Alloalcanivorax dieselolei B5: one gene and its partner. Each later gene encodes a partner of the first gene's protein in a complex. Links are inferred from orthologs where the notes say so. Each region holds a gene or a part of one and is shown on either strand. Other genes may lie near its edges.

Region 1 (6,667 bases):
CGCCTTCCGCGACCGCGTCGACGACCCGCAACGGCAGAAGGACATCTCCGGCTTCATTGGCCAGGAGGCCATGCATTCCCTGGAGCACAAGGCCTTCAACGATCTGGTGGCGGGACAGGGTTACGATGTGCTGGTCGAACGCGCCCTGAACGTGACACAGAAGCTGCTGGCCGGCGCCCGCAAGCATTTACCGCCGGAGCGGCAATTGGCCGCCACCGCCGGCCTGGAACACATCACCGCGATCCTCGCCGACACCATTCTCGGCCACAAGGACGTGATCGAAAACATGGATCCCTCCGTGCGCCCCTTGTGGGTCTGGCACGCCATCGAGGAAACCGAGCACAAGGCCGTGGCCTTCGAGCTGTACCAGGATGTGGACGGCGACTACTGGCAGCGCCAGCGCGCCTTCCTGATCAGCACCGCCTATCTGATCACCTTCACCAGCTATTTCACCTGGCAGTTCCTCAAGCACGATGGTGTCCACCGGCAACCACTGACGCTGGCCAAGGGGCTGTGGCGTCTGTTCGGTTACCGTGGCGTGATCAGCTCCACCGTACCGGCCTGGTTCCGCTATCTGAGCCCGCGCTTCCATCCCTGGGACGACGACAACACCGATCTGGTGGCGCAATGGCGGGACACCCTGCCGGAGCCGGCGGTCAGTTCGGTGGCGTAAAGGCAATTGACAGTTGATAGTGGACAGTTGACAGCGAAAAGAAAAATGCGGTGATGCAAAGTTTGTTTGCGTATCAGCAAAGAGCAGAGAATTAATGTTTAGGAGTAGAGAGGCCGCACTCAAGTTTTGGGCGCGGCCTCTTTGCTTTCGGATCAACAGGTCGTGTCTCGCGCCGCTGTCAACTGTCCACTATCAACTGTCAACTGCTTTTTCTATCCCTCTTGCAGCAGCTTCCTCAAATCAATCAGGGAAGCGTTGGCGCGGGACAGGTAGTTGGCCATGACCAGGGAATGGTTGGCGAAGATGCCGAAGCCGGAGCCGTTCAGAACCATCGGGCTCCACAGGGTTTCCTGGGTGGCTTCCAGCTCACGTACCATCTGCCGGAAGCTGACCGTGGCGTTCTTCTTGCGCAGCACATCGGCGAAATCCACTTCCAGCGCGCGCATCAGTTGCACCAGCGCCCAGGACGCCCCTCTCGCTTCATAGAAAACATTATCGATTTTCAGCCACGGGGTTTTCACCATCCGTTCCTTGCTGTCCAACTGCGTCACCGGGGTATCGTCCTCGGTATCCAGAGTGGTGCGCCCGACGCTGCGGCTGAGATCCTGGCTGAGGGCGCCAAGCCGGTTCTGTACTTCATTGAGCCAGGAATTCAGGTTGTCGGCGCGGGCGTAGAATCGGCCATCGCCGCTACGCAGGCTTTCCAGATAACGCTCCAGCGCACGGATACCTCGGCGGTATTCGCTTTCCGTGGCGGGCATGGCCCAGCTTTGGGAGTCGAAGTTGAACTGCGGTTCGGCAATCGCCAGATTACGGTCTTCCTGACTCTGGGATTGGGAGCGGCTCATATCACGGCGCATCACCCGCACCATATCCCGTAACTGCACCAGCACCCCGAACTCCCAGGACGGCATGTTATCCAGCCACAGGCGATGCGGCAGAACATCGTTGCTCAGGTAGCCGCCCGGCTTGTCCAGCAGGGTACTGGCCACATTGATCACTTCCTGGGTCGTGACCTCTCCGGTTTTCGCATCGGCGAGCGCCCGCACTTCCTGGAGATCCGGCTCCCAGCTCCAGTACCAGCCGAGCAGTACATCCACCAGAAGCAGGATCACGATCAACCACAGGGCGCCTTTCCATATCCGGTTATTGGCCGGATCCAGCAACCGGTCGCCCATCTTCTGGGAGAACTTTTCATTACTCATCGGTGATCCCCACTCGCGTCCTGTCAGGCCGGCAGCGGCCTTTTCCATCATGTCGGAGCCCGGGCTCGGGACTCCACGGCATTGTGCGCCAATATAGCAGCCTTTGTCGCCAACGACAGGGCCCGTGCCGCCGGCGGCAGCGGTCTTTGCGTCCATTTCGGCATGGGGGCACAATGCGTTCTTCGCCGCCGCTCTTAAAGCCCCTTTAATCCGCAAGGCGCAGACTGGGAACCGATCCGCGCCGGCGGCCTCTATATCTACCCGGGGTATACAGAAAATGGATAGCGCCAGGGCCGCCGCCGGCAGGTCGGGGCCCCGCTCTTTATGTTTGGGGGAAACCGGGCCAGGGACAAAACCGGTTATCTGGAGAAATCGATGACACAACGCTTGCGTTCACTATTATCCCTTTTTGTGCTGGGGCTGCTCGCCGGTCCCGCGCTTGCGCTGTCTCTGGGCGGCAGCGGCGGATTGGGCAACGACCAGCCGCCCACGGTGGACGAAGCGATCCAGGTAATGGCGGATGCCGATTGGGACAAGCAGACGGTGCTGGTGGGCTTTGAACTGCTCGACGACGTCTATCTGTACCGCCAGCGCTTTGAGTTCATTCTCCGCGACACCAACGGCAACGTTCTCGATGACTTTTCCGCGTTCCAGATGCCCGCGGGCAAACCGAAGGTGGACCCCATATTCGGTGACGTCGAGGTGTTCTACCAGCGGCTGGAAGTGACGTTGCCGTTGCGCAGCGTGCCACTGGCCGATACCGAGTTGGAAGTGCGTTATCAGGGCTGCATCGAGGATTTGCTGTGCTACCCACCGGCCAGCAAGACCTTCGCCTTCGAGGAGCCCCGTCCCGGCAAGCCCGCCACGGCGCTGAACGCTGCCGCGCCGGCCACCGCGCCAACCGCCTCCGCAAGCGACGAGGGCTTTCTGGAGACGTTGTTTTCAGAGGACGCCAACGCCTTTAATCGCTGGATCTCCGGCCAGAGCCTGGGGCTGGTGATCGGGCTGTTCTTCGCCGGCGGTCTGCTGCTGGCGTTCACGCCCTGTGTGTTCCCGATGATTCCGATCCTCTCCGGTATCATCGCCGGTGAGCAACACCCCAGCGCCCGCCGTGGCTTCCTGCTCAGCAGCGCCTACGTGCTCGGCGTGGCGGTGCCCTACACCCTGGCGGGGCTGCTGGTGGCCCTGTTCGGGGCCGGACTGAATCTTCAGTTCCTGCTGCAACAGCCGGCCGCGATCATCACCAGTGTGGTGATCTTCGTACTGCTGGCACTGGCCATGTTCGGCCTTTACGAGTTGCAATTACCGGCGGCCCTGCGCGACCGGCTCAACCAGACCGGTCCGAAGCGCAAGGGGCTGGCCGGCGCCGCCCTGCTCGGCATGATCTCCGCCCTGGTGGTGTCACCCTGCGTCACCCCGATCCTCGCCGGCGCCCTGATCTATGTGGCCGGCAGCGGCGACGCCCTGACCGGTGCCGCCAGCCTGTTCGCACTGTCCATTGGCATGGGTGTGCCGTTGATTCTGTTCGGCACCGGTGGCGGCCATTTGCTGCCCCGGGCCGGCCTGTGGATGGAAGAGATCAAACGCTTCTTCGGCGTGGTCATGCTCGGCGTCGCCATTTGGCTGCTGGACCGCATCGTGCCGGCGCCGGTGACCCTGGCCCTGTACGGCCTGTTGCTGGCCATTTACGGCGTCCAGCTGGGCGCCCTGGAACCGGTGAAAGAAGGCGGCTCCCGTCTGCGACGGGGCCTTGCCCTGGTGCTGACGCTGTACGGGGTGATTTTGCTGATCGGCGCCGCCTCCGGCGCCCGCGACCCATGGCAACCGCTGGCCCACTGGCAGCAACCGGCGGCACCGGCCACCGCCACTTCCGGCACGGCGCAACCCGCCGCGACCACGGAAGACCACGGCCCCTGGCGCACCCTCACCGGTCAGGCGGCGCTGCGTCAGGCCCTGGCGGAGTCCTCCCGGGCCGGCCGGCCGGTGCTGGTGGACTTCTTCGCCGAGTGGTGCGTGGCCTGCAAGGTGCTGGAAGAAACCACGCTGAGCCATCCGGATGTGCTGACCACCATGAAGGGATTCGATCTTTATCGGGTGGATATCACCGACATCAACAGCGAAAACCAGGCGATCATGACCGAATACAACATCTTCGGTCTGCCCAGTCTGGTGTTCTTCAGCCCCGCTGGCGAGGAAGTCCCGGAATCCCGCGTGCTCGGCGAGATGAGACCGGAGCGCTTCATCCGCCATCTGGAACAGACCGTTTTGCCGGTCACATCGGGCTGATCCGGGGCCCCGGATGCTGGCACGCAACACGCAGGCACGCTTGCACGCCATGTTTGCCAGGCTGGTGTGAAACGGAAAGGTTGGATTGCTCGGGAAGGTAGTCATCGCTGGATCCGGCGATCAAACTTCGGGTTTAGCGTGCAAGCGTGTTGCGTGATTGCGTGATTGCGTGATTGCGTACAAGCGAATCGGTACATGTAACGAATAGTGTAAAGTTCTTTTTTCGCCGGGCGATTCCCCCTAGACTGCAAACTTCGGGAAAAGCCCCGGCCTGATGCCGTTTTTCCCTCCTGTTCACCGCAGATAACGACACATTCAGGGGTATCCATCTTGGCCACCATTCTGGTTCTGCACGGACCCAACCTGAATCTGCTCGGCCAGCGCGAGCCGGACAAATACGGTGCCACTAATTTGGCGGAAATCGACCAGGCCCTGCAGATCCGGGCCCGGAAGGCCGGCCATCATCTGCAGCATATGCAAAGCAATGCGGAATACGAGTTGATTGAGCGCATCCATGCCGCCCGCGGGGAAGGCGTCGACTTCATTCTGATCAACCCGGCCGCCTTCACTCACACCAGCGTGGCGCTGAGAGACGCTCTGCTGGCGGTGAGCATCCCGTTTATCGAGGTGCACCTTTCCAATATTCACCGGCGCGAAACCTTTCGCCATCACTCTTATTTCTCGGACATCGCCGAGGGAGTGATCTGTGGTCTCGGCGCCGACGGTTACCAATTGGCGCTGGACGCGACCATCCGCCGTCTGGGCACCGACGACGACATCTGACCTTTTAACATCAACAGCTCCCAACAGGACTGGACATGGATATTCGAAAAATCAAGAAATTGATCGAGCTGCTGGAAGAATCCGGAATCGAAGAACTGGAAATTCACGAGAACGAAGAATCCGTACGCATCACCCGGGGCGGCTGGCGCAACGCCGCGCCGGCCCCCGTCGCCCCGGTGGCGGCCGCTCCGGCAGCCCCGCAAGCCACTCCGGCGGCCGAGCCGGAACCGGCCTCCCCGGCCGGCCATCTGGTGCGTTCTCCCATGGTGGGCACGTTCTACCGGGCCTCCTCTCCCGGCGCCACCCCATTTGCCCAGGTGGGCCAGAAGGTCAACGCCGGCGACGTGCTGTGCATCGTCGAAGCGATGAAAATGATGAATCAGATCGAAGCGGACAAATCCGGCACTATTGATGCCATCCTGGTCGAGGACGGCGAACCGGTGGAATTCGACCAGCCGTTGTTCTCCATCGTTTAACGGAGGTCGAAATGCTGGAAAAAGTCGTCATTGCCAACCGCGGCGAGATCGCCCTGCGCGTGCTGCGCGCGTGCAAGGAAATGGGCATCCGTACCGTGGCGGTGTACTCCAAGGCGGACCGCGATCTGATGCACGTGCGTCTCGCCGATGAAGCGGTGTGTATCGGCCCGGCGCCGTCCACCGATTCCTATTTGAACATCCCCGCCATCATCAGCGCGGCGGAAGTGACCGACGCGGATGCCATTCACCCCGGTTACGGCTTCCTGGCGGAAAACGCCGACTTCGCCGAAAGCGTGGAACGTTCCGGCTTCACCTTCATCGGACCGCGCGCTGATACCATCCGCCTGATGGGCAACAAGGTGTCCGCCATCGAGGCGATGAAAAAAGCCGGCGTCCCCACCGTCCCCGGCTCCAATGGTCCGGTGGGTGATGACCCGGAAGCCACCCAGGCCATGGCCGAGCAGATTGGCTATCCGGTCATCATCAAGGCCGCCGCCGGCGGTGGCGGGCGTGGCATGCGCGTGGTGGAACATGCGGATCAATTGCTCAATGCGGTGACCCTGACCCGTTCCGAAGCGAAAAACGCTTTCGGCGATGCCACCGTGTACATGGAGAAATTCCTGCAGAAGCCACGCCATGTGGAGATTCAGGTGCTCTCCGACGGCGCCGGCCACGCCATACACCTCGGCGACCGGGACTGCTCCTTGCAGCGCCGTCACCAGAAGGTGGTGGAAGAGGCTCCGGCCCCCGACATTCCGGCTCACCTGAAGGAAGAAGTGGCCCAACGCTGCGTCAACGCCTGCAAGGAGATCAATTACCGGGGCGCCGGGACCTTTGAGTTCCTGTACGAGAACGAAGGCTTCTACTTCATCGAGATGAACACCCGCGTGCAGGTGGAACATCCGGTCAGTGAGATGATCACCGGCGTCGATATCGTCAAGGAACAGTTGCGTATCGCCGGCGGCGAAGGCCTGACATTGCAGCAGGAAGACATCACCTTCCTCGGTCACGCCATCGAGGTGCGGATCAATGCCGAGGATCCCAACACCTTCGTCCCGAGCCCCGGCAAGATCAGCTACTTCCATGCACCGGGCGGCAATGGGGTGCGGGTGGACTCTCACGTCTATGGCGGCTATACCGTACCGCCCTACTACGACTCACTGATCGGCAAGATCATCACCTGGGGCGAGAACCGCGACGTGGCGTTTGCCCGCATGCGTAACGCTCTGGACGAGATCGTGGTG
Region 2 (6,511 bases), 410 kb from region 1 along the record:
GCCGGGAAATCGCCGTGTCGGAGTCCCTGTTGCCCCGTTCCGGAGACGGTGAGTTCTACTGGCGGGACCTGATCGGTCTGCGGGTGCTGCTGCCGGACGGCCGTGATCTGGGCCGGGTGGATCGGCTGATGGAAACCGGCGCCAACGATGTGCTGGTGGTGATCGGCGATGCCGACAGTCTGGACCGCCGTGAACGGCTGCTGCCCTGGGTGCCGGACGACGTGATTGTCGACGTTGCCCTGGAGCGCGGCGAGATTCGCGTGGACTGGGACCCGGAATTCTAGAGCCACGGCGGACGTGGACAGGGAGGCGCTCAATGCGAATCGCGCTGATGACGCTGTTCCCGGAAATGACCGGGCTGGTGACCGGCTTTGGCGTGACCCGGCGGGCCATCGAGAGCGGCCGGCTGAGTCTGGAAGCGGTCAATCCCCGGGATTTCACCGATGACCGCCACCGCACCGTGGACGATCGCCCCTTTGGCGGCGGGCCGGGCATGGTGATGAAAGTGGAGCCCCTGGAACGCGCGCTGAGCGCGGCCCGGGAGCGAGTGGGCCCGGCCCGGGTGATCTACCTGTCACCTCAAGGGCGGCCACTGACCCAGCGCAAGGCCCAGGAACTGGCCGCCGAACCGGCATTGATCCTGGTGGCCGGTCGCTACGAAGGGGTCGATGAACGCTTTATCGAAGCGCGGGTGGATGAGCAGATCTCCATCGGCGATTACGTACTCAGCGGCGGTGAACTGCCGGCGCTGGTACTGGTGGATGCCGTGGCGCGCCTGTTACCGGGAGTGCTGGGGCACGAGGATTCGGCAGCCCAGGATTCGTTTTCCGGCGAATTGGAAAACCTGCTGGACTGTCCGCACTATACGCGGCCCGAGGAACACCAGGGCCGGGTGGTGCCTGATGTCTTGCGTAGCGGCGATCACGAGCGGATTCGCCGCTGGCGCTTGAAACAGGCACTGGGACGCACCTGGCGGTGGCGTCCCGACTTGCTCGAAGCCCGCCGCGCCAGTGGCTGGACCGAGGAAGAACAGCGGCTTCTCAATGAATACATTGAGGAGTACGAGCAGCAATACAGCGATCAATGAACCAAGGAGCACGCCATGAGCGGCAAGAAACCCCTGATTCAGGAAATCGAACAGGCACAGCTGAAAAGCGACGTGCCGGTGTTCGGTCCCGGTGACACCGTCACCGTTCAAGTAAAAGTGAAAGAAGGCGCCCGTGAGCGTCTGCAGGCATTCCAGGGCGTGGTGATTGCCCGCCGTAACCGTGGCCTGAACTCCAATTTCACTGTCCGTAAAGTCTCCCACGGCGTGGGTGTGGAGCGGGTATTCCAGCTGCACAGCCCGCTGGTCGACTCCATCGAAGTCGTCCGCCGCGGTGATGTTCGCCGCGCCAAACTGTACTACCTGCGTGAGCGTTCCGGTAAATCCGCCCGTATCAAGGAAAAAATCCGGTAATACGCTACTCGCTCCGGTTGCGAGCTATTGTCGCTTCAGCCTTTGCTGTAGGGCATTCGGAAGCGACCTCTGGCCGAGCAAGGATGCTCCCACCGGACATAAAAAGGCCGCCCCTCCAATGGATGGGCGGCCTTTTTGTTTTGCATCGGAGGGTTAGCGTTTAGCCAGCAACCGGTACAGGAACAACAGCACTAATGCACCGACGATGGCGGTAATGATGCTGCCGATCGATAACGAATTTGATGCCGCTCCCGCGCCGATCCCCAACAGAGAACCGAGCCAGCCGCCGACAAAAGCACCGGCGATACCAATCAAAATGGTAATAATGAAGCCGCCCGGATCCTTGCCCGGCATGATCCATTTTGCGATCACACCCGCGATCAGACCCAGTACGATCCAAGAAAGAATTTCCATAGGGCACTCCTTACCTCTGGTAACTCAAAGCCCCTTGAGTATGCCCCGTATGGATGCACGACCCGGGTAATAAATAGTAAAACCCCAGCTTGCTGAGAGTACCGCATGGCGCCAGAATCGCGGAAACGAAACGGGAAATAGGTTATGACGGACCTGTCCGAAGCCCGGCAACGGCTGGTGGATGCCTGGCTTGACAATCAATGGCTGGAGCGGGGTCTGAGCCGTAACACCCTGGAAAACTATGGCCGGGACCTGCGCCAATTCGGAGATTGGCTGAACAGGGAGGAGCACACCGCGCTGGAGCGGTGTCAGCGCTATCAATTATTACAGTTCCTCGCCCACCGCCATGAACAGGGATTGGGGGCGCGATCGGTGGCTCGCCAGCTTTCCGCGTTGAAGAGTTTTTTCCGCTGGCTGAAACGGGAGGGGCGTATCGACGAGGACCCCACCCTGAACGTGGCGCGCCCCAAGACCGGCCGGGCCTTGCCGAAGAGCCTCAGCGAGGCCGATGTGGAAGCGCTGCTGGCGGCGCCGGACCTGGACGATCCGCTCGGTCTGCGCGATCGCGCCATGCTGGAGGTGTTGTACGCCTGTGGTCTGAGGGTGTCGGAGCTGGTCGGCCTGACCCTGGGGCAGGTCAATCAGCGCCAGGGGCTGGTGCGGGTGGTGGGCAAGGGGGACAAGGAGCGGCTGGTGCCCCTGGGGGAAGAGGCTCTGCACTGGCTGGCGCGCTATCTGCGGGAAGCCAGACCCTTGCTGATTCACCCGGATCAGGATGTGCTGTTCCCCAGCCGTCGCGGAGAGACAATGACGCGCCAGGCATTCTGGTACAGGATCAAACAGATCGCGGTCAGCGCGGGGGTGCAAAAGGCGTTGTCACCCCATACACTGCGCCATGCGTTCGCGACACATTTGCTCAACCACGGGGCCGACCTGCGGGTGGTGCAGTTGTTATTGGGGCACAGTGATTTGTCCACCACACAGATCTATACCCATGTGGCGCAGCAGCGGCTACAGACGCTTTATGAGCAACATCATCCCCGGGCGGGAACTTGAGCGCCTGTTGCCACTCAAATAACGATAATCGCCGCAGGGGGCGGCGTACCATTGGAGAATGTCATGAAAAGGATGATGATGGCGGCCCTGGGATTGGTCGCGGCCACCCTGGCGGTGGCGGATTCGGGGGTGGATGAGAAGGCGGTAAGGAAGAACTTCGCCGACACCTATCCTCAGTTCACAGTCAGTAAGATCGAGCCGGCGCCGGTGGACGGCATGGCCCAAGTGGAACTCAAGGGCGGCGGCGGAAGCCAGTGGGTATACACCAGTAGCGATGGTCGTTTCATTTTTACCGGTGAGCTGATCGAACTGCGCGACGGCAAGCCGGTGAATCTGGCGGAGGAGCGCCTTGAGAAGGTGCGCAAGGCCGGCCTGGCCAAGGTCGACAGCAAGCGCATGATCACCTACGCCGCCGATGATCAGAAGGCGGAAATCTACGCCTTTACCGACATCACCTGCGGCTTCTGCCGCAAGATGCATGAGCACATCGAGGAGTACAACGAGGCCGGGATCACCGTGCACTACCTGGCATTTCCGCGCGGCGGACCGGCGTCTGAGGCGGCCGAGAACATGCGCCACATCTGGTGTGCCAAGGATCGGGCCAGTGCGCTCACCGATGCCAAACTGAAAGACAAGATCGTCGAAAACAAGCTGGGCAGCTGCGCCGGCCAGGTGAACGACGAATACGCCCTGGGCATGGAGTTCGGAGTGAGAGGCACGCCGGCTATCTACACCGCCGAAGGCACCCAACTGGGCGGTTATCTGACTCCGGAGCAAATGCTGCAGCGACTGCAGCTTTAAGCGTCTGTTCGCGGGCCTCCCAGCCCTCGGGACACATTGACGGCGCCCCTTGGCGCCGTTAATGTGTCCGGCTTCCAGTAACCCCGCCACGGCCCGTGACGTGCCCGTTTCGGTACGGTCCCGGACCGCGCCATCTTTTTTGAAGGATTCAGCCGTGGAAGCCGATTTTCAGCGTATTCGCCGTTTGCCGCCTTATGTCTTCAATATCGTTGGAGAGCTGAAGAAGGCGGCGCGAGCGCGGGGTGAGGACATCATTGATTTCGGCATGGGCAATCCGGACCAGCCGACCCCGCCGCACATCGTGGAAAAGCTGGTGGAAACCGTGCAGCGCGGTGATACCCACCGCTATTCCCAGTCCCGTGGCATTCCCCGTTTGCGCAAGGCCATCACCGACTGGTACCAGCGCCGCTACAGCGTGGCACTGGACCCGGAATCCGAGGCCATCGTCACCATCGGCTCCAAGGAAGGGCTGTCGCATCTGGCGCTGGCCACCATGGGCCCCGGCGACACCGTGATGGTGCCCAATCCCAGCTACCCGATCCACCCCTACGGCTTTGTCATCGCCAACGCCGATATCCGCCATGTGCCGCTGGTGCCGGGCGTGGATTTCTTCGAGGAACTGGTGCGCGCGATCAAGGAAGCCTGGCCGAAGCCGAAGATGCTGGTGCTGAATTTCCCCGGCAACCCCACCGGCCAGTGCGTGGATCTGGATTTCTTCGAGAAGGTGGTGGCGATCGCCCGGGAATACGGTATCTGGGTGGTGCACGATATCGCCTATGCCGATATCGTTTTCGATGGTTACGAGGCGCCGTCGATCCTGCAGGTGGAAGGCGCCCGCGACGTGGCGGTGGAATTCTTCTCCCTGTCAAAGAGCTACAATATGCCGGGTTGGCGGGTCGGCTTCTGCTGCGGCAACAAAGAGCTGATTCACGCCCTGGCGCGCATCAAATCCTATCTGGACTACGGCACCTTCACGCCGATCCAGGTAGCCGCCATCGCCGCTCTGGAAGGCGATCAGAGCTGTGTCTCCGAAATTCGCGATCTGTACCTGAAACGCCGTGACGTACTCTGCGACGGCCTCAACGACCTGGGCTGGACGGTGGAAAAGCCCCGCGCCACCATGTTCGTCTGGGCCCGGATTCCGGAGCCTTACCGGGCACTGGGATCGCTGGAATTCTCCAAGAAGCTGCTGACGGAGGCTGGCGTGGCGGTCTCGCCGGGCGTCGGCTTCGGCGAATACGGCGACGACCATGTGCGCTTCGCCCTGATTGAAAACGAGCAACGTACCCGTCAGGCGCTGCGGGGCATCAAGAAGATGTTCCGCGCCGACGGGCTGATCGCGGGCTGACGCCGTCGGCTCCCATGCATTACATGCACCCTGGATTACACATATTCTGGAGAGGACCAAGTGAAGTCGATTAAGGTTGGGATCGCTGGCCTGGGCACGGTGGGCTCAGGCACCGTCAATGTACTCAAGCGCAATGCGGGGGAGATTGCCCGGCGCGTGGGTCAGCCCATTGAGATCGCTCACATTGGTGCGCGGCGTGAAAATCCCGCCTGCGACATTAGCGGTATCCGGGTGTCCCGGGATGTGTTCGACGTCGCCAACGACCCGGATGTGGACATCCTGGTGGAACTGATCGGTGGCACCGACGTCGCTCGCGAGCTGGTGCTCACCGCCATCGGCAACGGCAAGCACATCGTCACCGCCAACAAGGCGCTGATCGCCGAACACGGCAACGAGATCTTCCTCGCCGCCCAGGAACACGGCGTGGACGTGGCCTTCGAAGCGGCGGTGGCCGGCGGTATCCCGATCCTCAAGGCGCTGGGCGAAGGGCTGGCCGCCAACCACATCAACTGGGTGGCGGGCATCATCAACGGCACCGGTAACTACATCCTCACCGAAATGGAGCAGGGCGCGCGCGGCTTCGAAGAAGTGCTGGCGGAAGCCCAGGCGCTCGGTTACGCGGAAGCCGACCCCACTTTCGACGTGGAAGGCGTGGACGCCGCCCACAAGCTCACCATTCTGGCCTCCATTGCCTTCGGTATCCCGCTGCAGTTCTCCAAGGTCTATATGGAGGGCATCAGCCGCATCACCATCGAGGACGTCAACAGCGCCGCCCAGTTCGGTTACCGCATCAAACACCTGGGGATCGCCAGGGACACCGGCAACGGTATTGAGCTGCGCGTGCACCCCACGCTGATTCCACAGGAAATCATGCTGGCGGCGGTGAACGGCGTGATGAACGCGGTGATGATCGATGGCGACGCGGTGGGCCCGACCCTGTATTACGGCGCCGGCGCCGGCGCTGAACCCACCGCCTCGGCGGTGGTGGCGGACATCATCGAGCTGGGCCGTGAACTGACCGTGGATCACCACGAGCGGGTGCCTTATCTGGGGTTCCATACCGACCAGATGTCCGACGAGCCGGTGTTGACCATCGAGGATGTCTCCTGTGGTTACTACCTGCGTCTGCATGTCCAGGACAAGGCCGGCGTGCTGGCGGACGTGACCCGCATTCTCAGCGACAACCGCATCAGCATCGAGGCCATGGTGCAGAAGGAAGTGGACGAAGGGCTGGTACCCATCGTCATCCTGACCCACCGGGTGCGCGAGGGCGACATGAACGAAGCGCTCAAGCGAATCGCTGCCCTGGACACCGTGGATAACGATATAATGCGTATTCGCGTGGAAACGCTGGACGCTTGAAAAGACGACACGATTAATACCCGTGGGGCCCGTATCCGGGCCTCCACACCAGAAGCAGAGACAATGCCATG

Evidence for each region.
Region 2: the proteins of dsbD (region 1) and B5T_RS06975 are in contact, whole or in part, in a crystal structure (PDB 1JZD), measured with the Escherichia coli proteins. The link is inferred for Alloalcanivorax dieselolei B5 from one-to-one orthologs.

The regions. Positions count from the first base shown.
Region 1 is NC_018691.1:1,100,139-1,106,805, reverse strand. The notes cover bases 1,775-4,708. They hold dsbD (protein-disulfide reductase DsbD), read left to right. Parts: upstream 1,775-2,253; coding sequence 2,254-4,164; downstream 4,165-4,708. Other genes in these bases: aroQ (type II 3-dehydroquinate dehydratase), read left to right, coding at 4,495-4,708; B5T_RS05030 (DUF2333 family protein), read right to left, coding at 1,775-1,878. In the rest of the region: B5T_RS05035 (metal-dependent hydrolase), read left to right, coding at 1-673; more of B5T_RS05030, read right to left, coding at 886-1,774; more of aroQ, read left to right, coding at 4,709-4,947; accB (acetyl-CoA carboxylase biotin carboxyl carrier protein), read left to right, coding at 4,983-5,423; accC (acetyl-CoA carboxylase biotin carboxylase subunit), read left to right, coding at 5,435-6,667. UniProt on the Escherichia coli protein: Required to facilitate the formation of correct disulfide bonds in some periplasmic proteins and for the assembly of the periplasmic c-type cytochromes.
Region 2 is NC_018691.1:1,507,658-1,514,168, forward strand. Bases 2,084-4,861 are described here. They hold B5T_RS06975 (DsbC family protein), read left to right. Parts: upstream 2,084-2,992; coding sequence 2,993-3,730; downstream 3,731-4,861. Other genes in these bases: xerD (site-specific tyrosine recombinase XerD), read left to right, coding at 2,084-2,929; alaC (alanine transaminase), read left to right, coding at 3,885-4,861. Outside these bases: ribosome maturation factor RimM, read left to right, coding at 1-284; tRNA (guanosine(37)-N1)-methyltransferase TrmD, read left to right, coding at 317-1,087; rplS (50S ribosomal protein L19), read left to right, coding at 1,103-1,459; B5T_RS06965 (GlsB/YeaQ/YmgE family stress response membrane protein), read right to left, coding at 1,613-1,873; more of xerD, read left to right, coding at 2,018-2,083; more of alaC, read left to right, coding at 4,862-5,078; B5T_RS06985 (homoserine dehydrogenase), read left to right, coding at 5,139-6,440; thrC (threonine synthase), read left to right, coding at 6,509-6,511. UniProt on the Escherichia coli protein: Acts as a disulfide isomerase, interacting with incorrectly folded proteins to correct non-native disulfide bonds.